3 regions of the Bacillus sp. PK3-067 genome follow, and region 3 is predicted to be linked to each of the others. Evidence: predicted binding sites of a transcription regulator. Region 3 holds the regulator's gene; each other region holds the start of a gene.
What was found. The regulator LexA, encoded in region 3, represses DNA repair genes until DNA is damaged. The targets are predictions, from matches to a motif close to CGAACATATGTTCG.
Positions count from the first base shown of each region.

Region 1: the regulator LexA is predicted to act here: its motif matches at 4,342-4,355, upstream of recN (DNA repair protein RecN).
Region 2: the regulator LexA is predicted to act here: its motif matches at 2,208-2,221, upstream of M1D73_RS29975 (Y-family DNA polymerase).

Region 1 covers NZ_CP096490.1:4,194,265-4,199,579, reverse strand. The annotation lists gene ispA ((2E,6E)-farnesyl diphosphate synthase) at 1-579, shown strand, start outside; gene dxs (1-deoxy-D-xylulose-5-phosphate synthase) at 881-2,773, shown strand; gene M1D73_RS21500 (TlyA family rRNA (cytidine-2'-O)-methyltransferase) at 2,777-3,616, shown strand; gene argR (arginine repressor ArgR) at 3,759-4,208, shown strand; gene recN (DNA repair protein RecN) at 4,473-5,315, shown strand, end outside.
Region 2 covers NZ_CP096493.1:46,821-52,135, reverse strand. The annotation lists gene M1D73_RS29985 (hypothetical protein) at 1-230, opposite strand, end outside; gene M1D73_RS29980 (YolD-like family protein) at 562-903, opposite strand; gene M1D73_RS29975 (Y-family DNA polymerase) at 900-2,165, opposite strand; gene M1D73_RS29970 (hypothetical protein) at 2,301-2,507, opposite strand; gene M1D73_RS29965 (hypothetical protein) at 2,539-2,859, opposite strand; gene M1D73_RS29960 (hypothetical protein) at 2,987-3,283, opposite strand; gene M1D73_RS29955 (hypothetical protein) at 3,309-3,629, opposite strand; gene M1D73_RS29950 (hypothetical protein) at 3,648-4,232, opposite strand; gene M1D73_RS29945 (peptidoglycan DD-metalloendopeptidase family protein) at 4,257-5,315, opposite strand, start outside.
Region 3 covers NZ_CP096490.1:3,679,061-3,684,375, reverse strand. The annotation lists gene M1D73_RS18880 (DUF1700 domain-containing protein) at 1-369, shown strand, start outside; gene M1D73_RS18875 (DUF4097 family beta strand repeat-containing protein) at 370-1,173, shown strand; gene lexA (transcriptional repressor LexA) at 1,264-1,884, opposite strand; gene M1D73_RS18865 (YneB family resolvase-like protein) at 2,026-2,682, shown strand; gene M1D73_RS18860 (DUF896 domain-containing protein) at 2,728-2,967, shown strand; gene M1D73_RS18855 (bifunctional metallophosphatase/5'-nucleotidase) at 3,007-4,590, opposite strand; gene M1D73_RS18850 (phosphate/phosphite/phosphonate ABC transporter substrate-binding protein) at 4,776-5,315, shown strand, end outside.

The DNA.
Region 1 (5,315 bases), 520 kb from region 3:
GTATTTGGTGAAGCGATGGCAGTTTTAGCAGGAGATGGCTTATTGACATACGCTTTTCAAGTTATTATGGCATATGAGCAAAAAGAAATTTCTGCTGAAAAAAAAGTAAGACTTGTACTTGAACTCGCAAAAGCAGCAGGACCAGAAGGAATGGTTGGCGGACAAGTGGCAGATATGGAAGCGGAAGGGAAACGCCTTACGATTGATGAATTGGAGTACATCCATAAACATAAGACCGGAAAACTACTTGAATTTGCTGTACTTGCGGGTGCGATACTTTCTGATGCGACAGAAGAGCAAGAAGAAAAGTTGCTTACGTTTGCCAAATATATCGGTCTAGCTTTCCAAATTCGAGATGATATTTTAGATGTCGAAGGAACTGAAGAAGAGATTGGAAAACCGATTGGTAGTGATCTTTCTAATGAAAAGAGCACATATACGACGTTGTTTACTGTAGATAGAGCAAAGGCTATTTTAGAAGAAACAATTGCAGAAGCAAAAGGTGCGATTAGCTCCTTGCAATTACAAGATGAATATTTACTATCTATTTGCGATTTGATTGCAAAACGTAATAACTAATATAACAGCGTTTTCATTTGTTGAGTCATTCATCATTTTATGATATAAATGTAGGAAAAGGTTTTTCTTTTCTTGTTATTGGCAAAAATATATGTAGATTACATTGCCGTTATCACTTCGTGTTAGCGGCTATTTTTTTCATCGCCTAAAGAAGTATGGTTTATAATAGGATTAAGGCGCAATAGACTGGTTAATAGCGGGACAAGACGAAAAATAGAAAAGAGAATTTCTTGTTTTGTGTAAATGTTTTTTATAATATTTGACATGTTGACAGATTATGAAATGAAAGTGAGTGATCCATGTGGATCTAACGCAAATTCAAAACCCTAGTTTTTTGAAAGATATGTCTATCAGTGAACTAGAGGGATTGAGTGAGGATATTCGTAAGTTTTTAATTGAAGAGCTCTCTCAAACAGGTGGACATATTGCACCTAATTTAGGTGTAGTAGAACTCACAATTGCTCTGCACAAATTATTTGATAGCCCGCAAGATAAATTTTTATGGGATGTAGGACATCAATCCTATGTACATAAAATTTTAACTGGACGCGCGAAAGAGTTTGGCACATTAAGGCAATATCAAGGTCTATGTGGTTTCCCGAAACGTTGTGAGAGTGAGCACGATGTATGGGAAACTGGTCATAGCTCGACTTCGTTATCGGCTGCAATGGGAATGGCTCTGGCACGTGATTTAAAGAAAACGAAAGAATATGTTATACCAATTATTGGAGATGGTGCTTTAACAGGCGGAATGGCTTTAGAGGCATTGAACCATATTGGACATGAAAAAACAGACATGATTGTTATTTTGAATGATAATGAAATGTCAATTGCACCAAACGTTGGTGCGCTTCATAATGTGCTCGGTCGTTTACGTACCGCAGGAAAATATCACTGGGTAAAAGATGAATTAGAGTATATATTAAAGAAAATTCCAGCAGTTGGCGGGAAAGTGGCTGCGACAGCAGAGAAAATAAAAGATAGTCTTAAATATTTACTAGTATCTGGTGTCTTTTTCGAAGAGTTAGGCTTTACATATTTAGGTCCAGTCGATGGGCATGATTATGAAAAGTTATTCGAAACGTTGCAATATGCAAAGAAAACAAAAGGCCCAGTACTTGTTCACGTTATTACGAAAAAAGGAAAAGGTTATAAACCGGCTGAGAGTGACGTTATTGGAACTTGGCATGGAACAGGACCTTATAAAATTGAATCAGGTGACTTCGTTAAGCCGAAAGAAGTTGCACCAGCATGGAGTGCTGTCGTTAGTGAAACAGTACTTAAGCTAGCGAGAGCAGATGAGCGTATCGTAGCAATTACACCTGCAATGCCTGTTGGATCAAAACTTGAGAAATTCCAAAAAGAATTCCCAGATCGTATGATTGATGTAGGTATTGCAGAACAGCATGCTACAACAATGGCAGCGGGTATGGCAACGCAAGGAATGAAGCCATTCTTAGCGATTTATTCAACATTTTTACAAAGAGCATATGACCAAGTTGTTCATGATATATGCCGCCAAAATTTAAATGTTTTCATCGGAATAGATCGTTCGGGATTAGTAGGAGCAGATGGTGAAACGCATCAAGGCGTATTTGATATCTCATTCTTACGTCACTTGCCGAATATGGTGCTTATGATGCCGAAAGATGAAAATGAAGGTCAACATTTAGTTTATACGGCGATGCAATATGAAGATGGACCAATCGCATTGCGTTATGCGCGCGGTAATGGACTTGGCGTTCATATGGATGAAGAATTAAAGGCGATTCCAATCGGTACGTGGGAGACGTTAAAAGAGGGTACACAAGCAGCTATTTTAACGTTTGGTACGACAATACCAATGGCAATGGAAGCAGCTGAGCGTCTTGAAAAAGCTGGGGTTTCAGTGAAAGTAGTGAATGCTCGCTTTATTAAACCAATGGATGAAGCATATTTACATGATCTTCTAGGAAAGAATATACCGATTTTAACGATTGAAGAAGCTTGTTTAATCGGTGGTTTTGGAACAGGAGTAGTTGAATTTGCATCTGAAAATGGTTACCATAGTGCATTAGTTGAACGAATGGGTATTCCAGATCGCTTCATAGAGCACGGAAGTGTAACAAAATTATTAGAAGAAATTGGTTTAACGACAGATGCTGTTGTAGACCGTATTCATACAATGATTCCATCAAAACAAAAAAGGGCGTAACAAATGAGCGTAAAAAAAGAAAGAGTAGATGTACTATTAGTAGAGCGAGGACTTATAGAAACGCGTGAGAAAGCAAAGCGCGCCATTATGGCCGGACTCGTATATGCAAATGAGATGAGACTTGATAAGCCAGGAGAGAAAATCTCGCAAGATACTGAGATTACGGTGAAGGGACAAGTTATGCCGTATGTAAGTCGTGGTGGTTATAAACTTGAAAAGGCATTAGAGACATTTCATCTTGATTTACAAGATAAAGTTATGATAGATATTGGTTCATCAACTGGTGGCTTTACAGATTGCGCGCTTCAAAATGGAGCGAAATTATCTTATGCATTAGATGTAGGATACAATCAACTAGCGTGGAAATTACGTCAAGATGAGCGTGTTGTTGTAATGGAACGAACAAACTTCCGTTACGTGACACCAGCAGACTTAGAACGTGGTTTACCTCAATTTGCAAGTATTGATGTTTCATTTATATCATTAAAGCTTATACTGCCAGTTTTAAAAACAATGCTTATGCCTAACGGAGATGTAGCAGCGTTAATTAAACCGCAGTTTGAAGCTGGAAGAGAGCAAGTTGGGAAAAAAGGTATCGTTCGTGATAGAAAAGTACATGAAGCTGTTGTAGAAATGATTGTCGAGTTTGCTTTAAAAGAAGGCTATGATGTGGAAGGTTTAACATTCTCACCAATTACGGGTGGGGATGGTAATATTGAATTTTTAATTCATCTGAAATGGCATGGTGAACGTGAGAATGGCGAAAATCATTCTCCGATTTCTATAGAGCAAGTTGTTACAGAAGCGCATGAAGTTCTAAAACAAAAAGGGAAAGGGGAATAACATATGTTGTTCCTCTTTTTGCTGTAATTGTATAATGATTGTAAAAACAATTGTGTACAAGAAACGAATTATAAGTTAACATAAATAAGTGAAGTATACCAATGTTTAAACTATGGTAAGAGATAGTGTGAGGTGCAAATGTATGAATAAAGGTCAGCGCCATATTAAAATCAGGGAAATTATTGCAAACAAAGAAATTGAAACACAAGATGAATTAGTTGATATTTTACGTAATGAGGGATTTAATGTAACGCAAGCAACAGTATCGCGCGATATTAAAGAACTGCACTTAGTGAAGGTGCCATTACATGATGGGCGCTATAAATATAGCTTGCCAGCAGATCAACGATTTAACCCGTTACAAAAATTAAAACGAAATCTAGTGGATTCATTTGTAAAATTAGACACGGCAGGACATATGCTTGTGCTAAAAACATTGCCTGGTAACGCTCATTCACTTGGAGCACTTATTGATCATTTAGAGTGGGATGAGATCATCGGAACCATCTGTGGTGATGATACTTGCTTAATTATTTGCCGTACACCTGACGATACAGGTGTTGTCTCTGATCGTTTCTTAAATATGTTGTAACAAAAAATCTTGTTTGCTTTCCATCGTAAAGTGGAAAGTGAACAAGATATTTTTATTGGTTAAAAATATGAATTTTCAATTGTAATATAATATTTTGTTTGCATAAAGTTAGAAAATAGATGGATTGACCCGTAAAACAAATGTTTGGTACAATGAAGCGGGTTAGAAGAGTATATACATACAAATATATAGCATGATTATTTGAATGAAGAACTGAGAAAATCCTTTAGTAAGGGATTATTTTATAACGAGGTGAATGGGGCATTGTTATCGGAATTATCGATTAGAAACTTTGCTATTATTGAAGCATTAAATATTTCTTTTCAAAAAGGTTTAACGGTTTTAAGCGGTGAAACAGGGGCCGGAAAATCGATTATTATTGATGCAATTAGTTTACTTGTAGGTGGCCGTGGGTCAGCAGAATTTGTTCGATATGGAACAGAGAAGGCTGAGATTGAAGGGCTATTTTATGTTGAAGATGAGAAGCATCCATGTATTGAAAAGGCAGAAGAGTTAGATATAGAAATAGAAGATGGCATGATTATTTTAAAGCGTGATATTGCTGCGAACGGGAAGAGTGTATGTCGTGTAAATGGGAAGCTTGTTACACTTAGCATATTAAAAGAAATTGGGAAAACACTTGTTGATATTCATGGACAGCACGAAACGCAAGATTTAATGAATGAAGAACGACATCTGTTTATGCTTGATCACTTTGATGGGGATCGAATCGTTAAACAATTAGACATATATCAAAACGTATACGCTGACTATGAAAAATTAAAAAAACAATTGAAATCGTTAAGTGAAAATGAGCAACAAATGGCACATCGCTTAGATTTAATTCAATTTCAGCATGAAGAAATTCGCAAGGCGGATTTAAAGATGGATGAAGAAAATGAATTAACTGAGGAACGATTGCAAATTTCTAATTTTGAAAAGATTTATAAAGCGTTAGGTGATGCATATCGTTCGTTAAGTGCCGACGGACAAGGGTTAGATAATGTAAGAAGTGCAATGGGGCAAATGGAAAGTATTACACATTTAGATGAAGTGTATCAGGAGAATCATGATTCAATTGCAAATAGCTATTACTTATTAGAAGAG
Region 2 (5,315 bases), on a different replicon from region 3:
TCTGCAAGATTATGCACAATATTTTTACATAATAATGGATGGATGTCTAAAAAATGGTGCGAAGCCAATTTTAATGTGTCATAAGGGATTAATGGAAGTCCTCTTATATGAAGAGCGAGCTTAACCATTAATCCTACTTCAGTTAATGTTTCAAATTCAGCTACCTCTTTATTACCTAATCCTAAGGTAATATCATGGCACCTTAATGCTAATTCTTGTCTTTTTTCCATTACTAATCTAACCACCTTTTAAAATATATGTATTAGAAATTTATATACTTTATAGAAATCGATTTCTTGATAAAACAATTAAAAAAGATTATTAAATACTTTTATTTGAAATACCGTGAAAATGATACCTATCAAGTTAAACTCCTAAATTGCTATAAGATAATAATAGTTTTTAATTGCAATAATTTCTATATATCTCCATCAACTTAATAAATTTTAATACCCTTAAATACAAAAAACGTTATCCTTTCTAAACAAGCTAGATTAGGAAGGATAACGTCTTTTTTTCTTTATAGATAGTGCAACTAGCGATGTAGCGAGCCCCATTTACTTACTTAACATCGATAATATTAATAAATTTAAGGATGTTCTTATTATAAAAAGCATCTGTACATATTACAGCACTATTTAGCGGATCGATATCCGTTACGGTCATATAACTAGTAAGCAAATGGCCATCCTCGTAATATGTAATTAATATTTCTTCTTCAGAAAGCAAGGAACACAGTAATATATTCTCTATACATTCTTTTTCTTCCTGAGTTAAAATCGGTCGTTCCACTTTTGTCTTTTCTTTAATAATTTGACTGATACCAGCGAATTGCTCTGGAATCGCGGAAAATCCTTGCCACTTGACCATTCCTCTTCCTTTTGGCATATTAGCGTTACTCACGATCTATGTCCTCCTAACAATGTGTTTCTGTATCTTGCTGTAGCACTATTTGTGTACGAAATCCCTCTTAATATGCTGTTTTTCCCAAACTTAGTGCGTATTTCATCCATTACCTTAGTTAATTTCATTTCTTTTTCACGTTGTATTACGTTATCAAAAAGGGAGATTTGTTCTTCACCTTCATTAATTAACTTTGTTAAAGAAACATTAATTGATCTGATTGGTTCACCCGTATATAACTCATATAAAAAGTATGTACATATATGATAAATATCCATTGTTAGATTAGTTGGGCGGTTTAAAGTGTGAGTTTTTCTAAAACCACCAGCGTAACTTTTGCTATAACCAATGGAAAAATGGATTGTTTGAGCGAGTTTGTTTTGTCTTCTTAATCGATAACAAACTTCCTCGATATGTTCCAGTAGGATAATTGGAAATTCTTCTATCGTGTAATCACGCATGAGTATTTGGCTTTTTCCGATAGAAGTTGTTGCTGGTATATATTTTTCTGAAATGCGGCTAAAATCAATTCCGTTGCTATGTAAGTGTAATTCTTCGCCAATCACACCAAAGCTTTGTTTGAGATATTTCAGAGGGTATTGTGCTAAGGCTTCGATTGAATGTTTTCCTTTTCGATTTAACTTCATCTCTGTCTTCCTCGATATCCCCCAAAATTTACTAAGTGGTCGTATCGGCCATAATTTTATGGGTACATCTTCGTACTTCCAATATGCAATGCAATCTTTCGTTTTCTTCGCTTCCACATCTAACGCAATTTTACTCATCAATGGATTAGGACCAATTCCTATCGTGCACTCAATACGTGTATGCTCATAAACCTCACGTTTGAATTTCAATGCGAATTCGTATGGGTCATTAGCAAACAGATGAATACTATCGGTAATATCCATGAAAAATTCATCGATGCTGTATTGGTGAAAATCCTCAATGGGTACGTACTGTAGGGCCAACCTCGTTATATAATTGGAACATTTGATATAGGTTCCCATGATTGGATTTACCACGAGAATGTCATTACGACGTGGTATTTCATATAGCCTTGCCATTTTCTTTACTCCTAACGCTTTTAATGGTGGAGTTGCAGCCAAAACAATTGAGCCATTCCTTTTAACATCACCGACTACAGCTAACTTAGTTTGAAGTGGGTCTAATCCCATCTTGATGCAACTGACCGAAGCGTAAAAGCTACGAAGGTCTACACATAAAATAATTCGATTCGGCAATATTGAATAGTCATACACTGTCATCCCCCCAAATAAAAGAACATTAGTTCCTATTATATACGAACTAATGTTCTTTTATAAGACTTTTTTAATACAAATTTTAATCATTTCAAATAAAAAAACCTTGCTAATTGCAAGGCTCCTTTCCTCATTTTATCCAATTGTGTATCGACTATCCTCTGAAACAAGTAAACTTGTATGACCAATTTTGACATGGCATTTCCCAAACCGCCGATTTACTTCCGATTGTAATTTCTCGTTTGCTTCCTCTAAAGAACTTGCTGGAATAATTGTAGATTGTGAGCCTGTTACCTTGCCACTATACATCACTGAAAAGTTCAATTCATATTGATGTATCAAGATTTCTCCACTCCTTTTTTCATGGATTTCCTCACAAATCATTCTTATTTGTTGCTTGCTCCTGCAGTTTTTGAAGTTGAATACGCATTTGCGGTACATACCAACTTTTTCTCAATCGAATAATTGAAATTCCTACAATTAAAATCAAAAAGGCTTGTAGGAAAATATCTTGTGTTTCCCATAACGTGCACAAATACAGAAGACTTCCCGAACAAAAATAGTACATGGCCAATAATAGGTTTATATTTGCGATTATCATTTGTTTCTTTATAATAGCGACTATTCCTGCTAAAACAAGCGTACAAACTCCTATACTTAGCAAAATATATGCAATAACCTTTAAAAAAAGCATCCTCACCCCCCTTTCTTTCTAAGAACCCATTTAAACCACTTAAAGAGCCGAATAAAGAGCGTAATCTCATTCGATACCAAATGTATTAACAGTTTCTTTAAAATCAATTACAAGCGAATTTGAAGCGTTATTTTTTCTGAAAGGGAAACTTTTTATGTTGAAAATCATATATACTTTGTTTTCCAACACATCCAATTGAAAACCCTGTAAAAAAAGTTGCACCTATGATTTTTAATCCCCATTGCCATGTGTTTTCCTGTAAAAAATGGTGCGAAACATAGAGACATACCCCTGTACAAATAATGATCCAGATTCCATATTCATCATATTTTCTCTGTTCTAACTTTTGTTCCTGGAACGGATATACCTGGATAAATAAAAAGGCTATCAGCAAAACTGACAGCCCAATTCCCAATACGATCATATTTTATCGCCCCATTTCCACTCGATTACACCTCTTTATAGCGCTTCTGTAACAATTGCTGTACACGCGCCGCATACATTCTAAAATGGGGAACGTTTTGTGCGGCAACCTTTCCAAAATCCATTTGCATTAATGTTTCTTCTAGCAATTTAAACTCAAATTCCAGGAATTTATCATGTTGTTTCTGAATCGAATGCGGGATATTATGCAAGGCATCCGTAATTTCTCGCACATATGTCACACTGGATTCATCTTGGTTTGAATAGGAAAATACATTTCGAATCAATACAAACGTTTCTTGCAATATTTCATATCCAATGTGATGCAATACATTTTTATTTACCAACTCCCCTCATTCCTTTCTCTATGGCCCTTCAATTCCTGTATTGATTTGGAACTCATAATTTTCTACAAACCATTTTTCACCTTCTAATAGTAAATTTAATTTCATAGTGTGTTTTTCTTGTTGTTCTGTTCCATCAACCGTTACAAGATAATCATATTTAACCGTTACATCGGCTTTATTATCAGCGGTTTTAATGTAGTACATATCCGTTATCTTTGCTTTCGTTTGAATGTGCATAGACCCATCATCTTCTATATGGTTATGTGCATCCTCTGGCGCATTTAATAATTTGTTTCGTGCTTCTCCAGTTATCATTTCTTTGATCTTTTCAAACCCTGGCTTTTCTTTTTGCTTGTTATCATTCTGTATTAACAGCTCTACAAACTGTTTTGCTACTTCTTGCCCTTTATCTTGGGTATTTTCTGTTAAAACTGTTACACGCTTTTCCAATGCTCGATTCTCTGTTTTTAGCTCTTTTACTTGTTCCGTCCATTTCTTTTCTGTCTGCTCAACTTTATGCTGTAAGGTGCGATTTTGATTCCATAACCATACACTGATACCCAATAGTACAACTATGATTAAACCAACGATTCCCTGTTTCATCCCTAATCCTCCCTTTCTTTCCGCTTATTTCGGCAAATAAGGTGCTGGGTCGACTTGACCAAACGTCAAAGATGTTTTGATCTCAAAGTGAAGATGTGGCCCTGTTACTTGCCCTGTTCTTCCGCAAACACCTACCTGTTGACCGACTCCAATGTTTTGACCTTCCTGTACAGTAATGGACGACATGTGACCGTATAAACTCCAATATCCATTCCCATGATTGATTACAACTACGTTTCCATATCCGCCAAACCCCGAACCGGAAGCGCCAAATTTCGCCCACTCTACAACGCCACCTTTCGACGCGGCAATTGGTGTGACACCGTCTTGGCAAGAATAATCAATACCTTTATGAATAGTGCCCCAGCGTGGCCCGAATGGGCTTGTAATCGTTGTTTGAGCGATAGGACGAATAAACCCTTGTGAGCTTGCTGATCCAGTATCTACAACGCCGCCTGGCTTTCCCGCTTCACAATTAAAAGTAAGGCCGCCCATTTGCGCCACAAACTTTGTTACTAATACAGGCCACAAACCATTTGTACCATGCGGATCATTTGCGGCTCCTGGCGGTGCATATTTCGCTCCAATTGCTTCTATGGTTGTTATCCCCATACCAATATAGTTTTTATATAAGTTTCGGGCCATAGCGTTGATTCCTTCATCTAAAGTGGCAAACTTCATGAACCCTTTCATTTGCGAACTGCTAGGGTCCATAAGTCCACCTGGATTGTTATAGTTCTTTACTGCATTAGAAGTACCGTTCCCCGTTTCTAATTTTGCAATGGCTGCTAATAAAACGGGATCGATTTGGTTTTGTGTTCCTGCATTTAAAAAGGCTTGTGCTTTCCCTGTAAAAACGCCGCCCAGGTGGGGTTGTAATTCTTCTGGTGCCACTGATTTTCCACCTGGCCGACAAACCGTCATTCCATTACTTGGGATGGTTGCTGGTGCTTCCTCTTCTTTTTTGCCAATGCCTTGCCCTAAAACAATAAATAAAAGAAATCCAATACAGACGAACAATCCTATCGTGAAAGTAGAACTCCCAAAAATAAATGTCAGTAACCAGGATTTCTTTTTCTTCTT
Region 3 (5,315 bases):
GAATTACTTGCGATGTATCGCTTCGATGAAATGAAAAAAAATCCATCGACTTCAAATGTGACAAGAGCTGTTATGGCAGCGATTGGACTTAGTTTGTTTAATTTTATTATTGTGTTAGGCCCGTTAGTCGCAATTATTGCTTTTATATTTTCTTTTTGGATCGGTGGTATTGCTAGTGTAGTAACACCATTTTTCGTTATTGGAAAAGTATTTATGGGTACTTTTATATGGTTGGATCTTTTCGTTAGTATAACGTTTGTTGGGGTAGGTTTATTTTTATGTATTATCGCTTTTTATAGTACAAAGTGGTTTAAGAGATTGTGTGTACGATATGTAATATGGAACTTCAAAATGATAAAAGGAGAGTAAATGATGAAAAAACTATTTTTAATCGCTATCGCTTGTATCATTATTGGAGTAATAGGAATTTCCCAAACATATGAAAAAGCAGTACAAACTGCTGAAAAAGGCGATAAAGAAAATGTAATTAAAAACGAAACATTAAAAAATATAGAAGTTAAGTTAGATGCCGGGGATATTATTGTCCAAAAATCTCCTGACTCTTCTTTTTATGTAAAGCAATCGGGAGATGTACGTAAACAAGAGATTCGTATCGCAGAAGATGGTGACACATTAAAAATTATTGGGGAAAGAGAAAAAGGTGCTTCATTTGATTTTTCTTTTTACGATTTTAGGTTTCAAACGTCTAAATTGACTCTCCTTGTGCCCGAACGCTCTTACCAAGATGTAAAAGTAAATTCATCTGCTGGACAAATCGAAATGAGTGATGTGAAAAGTGATAGCGTAAGTGTTAGGACACTTGCTGGAGAAGTAGAGTTGAAACAAGTAACGGCTAAGAATGTGGAGGGATCGACAAAAGCTGGTGAGGTGAACTTTAAGAAGGTATTAGGGAAAGTGACCGCAAAAACAACAAGTGGGGAAATAAATATTCAAGATCATGATTCTAAGTATAATCTAGAAGCAAGTTCAACTGCGGGAGATATAGATATTACTTTATCGGAAAAACCACAAGATGCGGTAATTACTGGGCAAAGTGCTGCTGGAGATGTAACAATTTTTAATGAAGAAAATAAAAATGTAACAATTGGAAATGGTAGTAAAAAGATTAGCGGTAAAACGGCTGCGGGAGATGTGACGATTGAAACTCGTTAATAAGAAATAGAATGCATGGAAATCTATCAAAATACAAAAAGAAGATAATTACCGTATATAAATAAGGTAATTATCTTCTTTTTGTTATTTTTAATGTAAATCACGATATACGCCAATTACTTTCCCGATAACTGACACTTGTTTTAAAATGATAGGTTCTAATGAAGAGTTTTCTGGTTGTAGACGGAAATGGTCTTTTTCTTTATAGAAACGTTTAACTGTTGCTTCGTTATCCTCTGTTAAAGCGACTACAATTTCACCATTATATGCAGACTGCTGTTGGCGAACAACAACTAAATCTCCATCGAAAATACCAGCTTCAATCATACTATCTCCAGAAATACGTAACATGAACACTTGGTCTGCTCCAGCAACAATACTAGCTGGAAGTGGGAAATGTTCTTCTACGCTTTCGACCGCTGTAATTGGTAAACCAGCAGTGACTTTTCCGACAATTGGAACTTGAATAACAGATTGTGTTTCCGTATCCATTCGGTCTTCACCTAAAATTTCAATGGCACGTGGTTTTGTTGGATCGCGTCGAATGTATCCTTTTTCTTCTAATCGTGATAAATGTCCGTGCACTGTAGAACTAGAAGCGAGGCCGACTGCTTGACCAATTTCACGTACGGAAGGTGGATATCCTTTTTCTTGTACTTTTAGCTTAATAAAGTCGAGAATGTCTTGCTGGCGTTTCGTTAACTTTTCCATGTTTTCTAACACCTCGTTTTCTTTCATTTTTCTTATTAATAAGTATAACATGTGAAAAAACATTCTACAAACATAAGTTCGAACAAATGGCGGATTTATGTTACACTATAGGGAAATAATAGGGAGAAAGAGGGGTTCAAAATGAATGCAATTATTTATGCACGTGTGAGTACAACGAAAGAAGCGCAAGAAACATCATTATTACGTCAAAAAGATGAATTATTGCATTTAGCTGAGCGCTATCAAATGAATGTTACTAAGGTGATTGAAGAGCAGGCTAGTGGATATACAATTGAACGTGACGGTATATTAGAGGTGTTGGATACAATTCGAGACGAACAAATTGATGTGTTACTTATACAAGATGAAACGCGTCTTGGTAGAGGAAATGCGAAGATCGCGTTAATGCATTGTTTACATAAAGAAGGCATAAAAGTATATACGCATACACATAATGGTGAATTACAATTGTCGGATTCTGATTCAATGGTATTAGATATTATTGGTATTGTTGAAGAATATCAAAGAAAGATTCATAATTTGAAAATTAAACGAGGTATGCAACGTGCAGTAGAAAAAGGTTATCGTCCAGAAAAAAATTTAAAAAATCGTCATTTAAGTGTAGGAAGAGAGAAAAAAGAAGTGCCAATTGAGGAAATTGTACGTTTGCGAAAAAGTGAACTCACGTTTGAAGAAATTGCAGCAACATTACGTGGATTTGGTCATAATGTTTCAAAGGCGACTGTACATCGTAGATATGTAGAGTATACGAAGCAATTGCTTGATAAAGAAGAGTAACTATTGTATGATAATAATCAGTTTTGATTAGAAGGGGGATTCGAGATGATTAATCACGAACTCGTTGAACGCATTAACTTCTTAGCGAAAAAAGCAAAAGCTGAAGGTTTAACTGAAGAAGAGCAACGTGAGCGTCAATCGCTACGTGAACAATATTTAAAAGGATTTCGTCAAAATATGTTAAACGAACTTAAAGGTATTAAAGTTGTTAACGAAGAAGGTACAGATGTTACACCGACGAAATTAAAAGCTTTAAAAAAGCAAGATAATGCAAAATTAAATTAAAAGATGGGCGAAGCCCATCTTTTTTATATGTAAAAATCGTTATTTAATAACTTTCCAGTTGTTATTAACTGTTGCTTCTATCGTTTTATGTTCCAATATATAATTAGCGATAAGTTCAGACATATCTGTGGGTATATCTTTTACTACCGGTTTGTTTTGAAACATAAAGAAATTTCCCCCGCCACTTGCACGATAATTATTCATTACAACGTCATATTCTTCATTCATATTAAGAGGAGCACTGTTATGCTGTAAAGATTCTACTCTTTCACCAATTGGTTTTGAAATGTTTAATACGTATGAAATCCCTTCCCACATATCATAATTATAATGTTGTGGCTTTGGTTCTATGTAGGTAGGACTTACGGTGATGGATCCATCTGTTTTTAATGTGAAATAAGAAGCAGAGAGTTCAAGAGCATTTTTTATATCCGCTCCAGTTATTCTAATTACTTTTAATGTGTTTGGATAAATATAATTAGAAACGATGTCACGCATTGTTACATGTTCCGGGAAACCTGGAGATGTATTATGGAACAAACTTGTACAAGAAATTGATACATTAGCTATATCCATCTGTATTTTATTTATGAATTCGATAAAAGGATGATCATGCAAACGAGTTTGCATAGCATCTGAAATTTGCATATCCCCCTGAATGATTCCAATAGGTTGATCAAGCCACTTTTGTGTTTTCTCTTCGTAATCGGCTACCAATGAAAGTACATCTTGGTCAGCCTCAACTCCTTGTACAGATAATAATTCAGAAGAACTCTCTTTTTTAACCCATTTATGTTTTGTTTTTTTGAATGTTATTTTTACTTTTCCAACTGAGTTTCCATTACATCCGGTCTGTAAAATTGTTACACCGTTAGCCATTGTGTGAGCAATTTCCCGGTGTTGGTGACCTGTTAATAAAATATCTATGTCTTCAATTTCATGGCACATTGCATATCCTTGGTTTTCTCCTGTTAAAACTTCAGTCGGTACCCCGGTTTGTAAATCTCGTTCAACTCCCCCGTGATACGCTACGACTAGTAAATCTGGTTTCTCATGTTTGCGAATGTAAGAAACCCACTTTTTCGTTGTTTCTAATGCATCTTCAAATTGTAAGTCTTTAATGTGATGGGGTTGTTCCCAATTGGTAATGTAGTGCGTTGTCACCCCTAAAATAGCGATTTTTATATTGGATTCAATCTGTTTGATTATATAAGGTTTTCCGAAATAAGGTTTCTTTATGTTTTTATCTAAAATGTTTGCTGATAGGTACGGGAAGTTCGCAGTAGTCACAGCGTTATTTAATATACCCATCCCGTAATTAAACTCATGATTGCCGATAATTGCAGCGTCATACTGTAAGTAATTCGCTAATAAGGACATTGGGTTTTTTTTGTTTTTTTCGTATGTAACATAATGATAAGTAAATGGTGTTCCTTGAATAAAGTCGCCATTATCAATTAAAAGAACGTTTGTATTTTGGGAACGTTCTTTTTTTATAAGAGTAGAAATTTTAGCTAAACCAAGTTCTGCTGGGGAGTTATCTTGGTAGTGAATAGGATAAACAGTGCCATGTATATCGCTTGTTAATAAGATGTTTAAAGTTACAGTTTGATTTTGTTCCAATATGACTCACCTTTTCTATTGTTATCTTCCAATTCATCATATCAAATATGTGAAGAGAATTTTAATGTGAGTGTATAGAATGTGTAAAGATTCTGTAAATAATCAATTATTTGTAAAAATATGTGATATATTTCTTCATGTTTATGAAAGGTTATTTTATAACAATGAAAAATGGAGGCATTAATATGTTGAAAAAAGTTTTTGCAATGAGCACAACAGTTGTACTAGCAGCGGGATTATTAAGTGGCTGTGGAACGAAGGAATCAAGTGCAAGTAAAAATGAAGATACGAAAAAAGGGTATGTACCGAAGACTTTAAATGTTCAATTTGTTCCTTCTCAAAATGCAGATACGTTAGAGGCGAAGGCAAAACCGCTTGAGAAGCTATTAAGTGATAAGTTAAATATTCCAGTAAAAGTTAGTATTTCAACGAACTACAATACAATTGTAGAAGCGATGGCATCTAAACAAGTAGATGTAGGATTTTTACCGCCAACAGCGTACGTATTAGCACATGAAAAGAAGGCTGCAAATGTAATTTTACAAGCACAACGTTTTGGAGTAGAGGATGAAACAGGAGCTCCTACAAAAGATTTAGTAGATTATTATAAATCTGAGTTTGTTGTTAAAAAAGACTCTAATATAAATAGTGTAAAAGATTTAAAAGGTAAAAAGATTGGTTATCAAGATGTAACATCATCAGCAGGGTATGTATGGCCTGCAGCT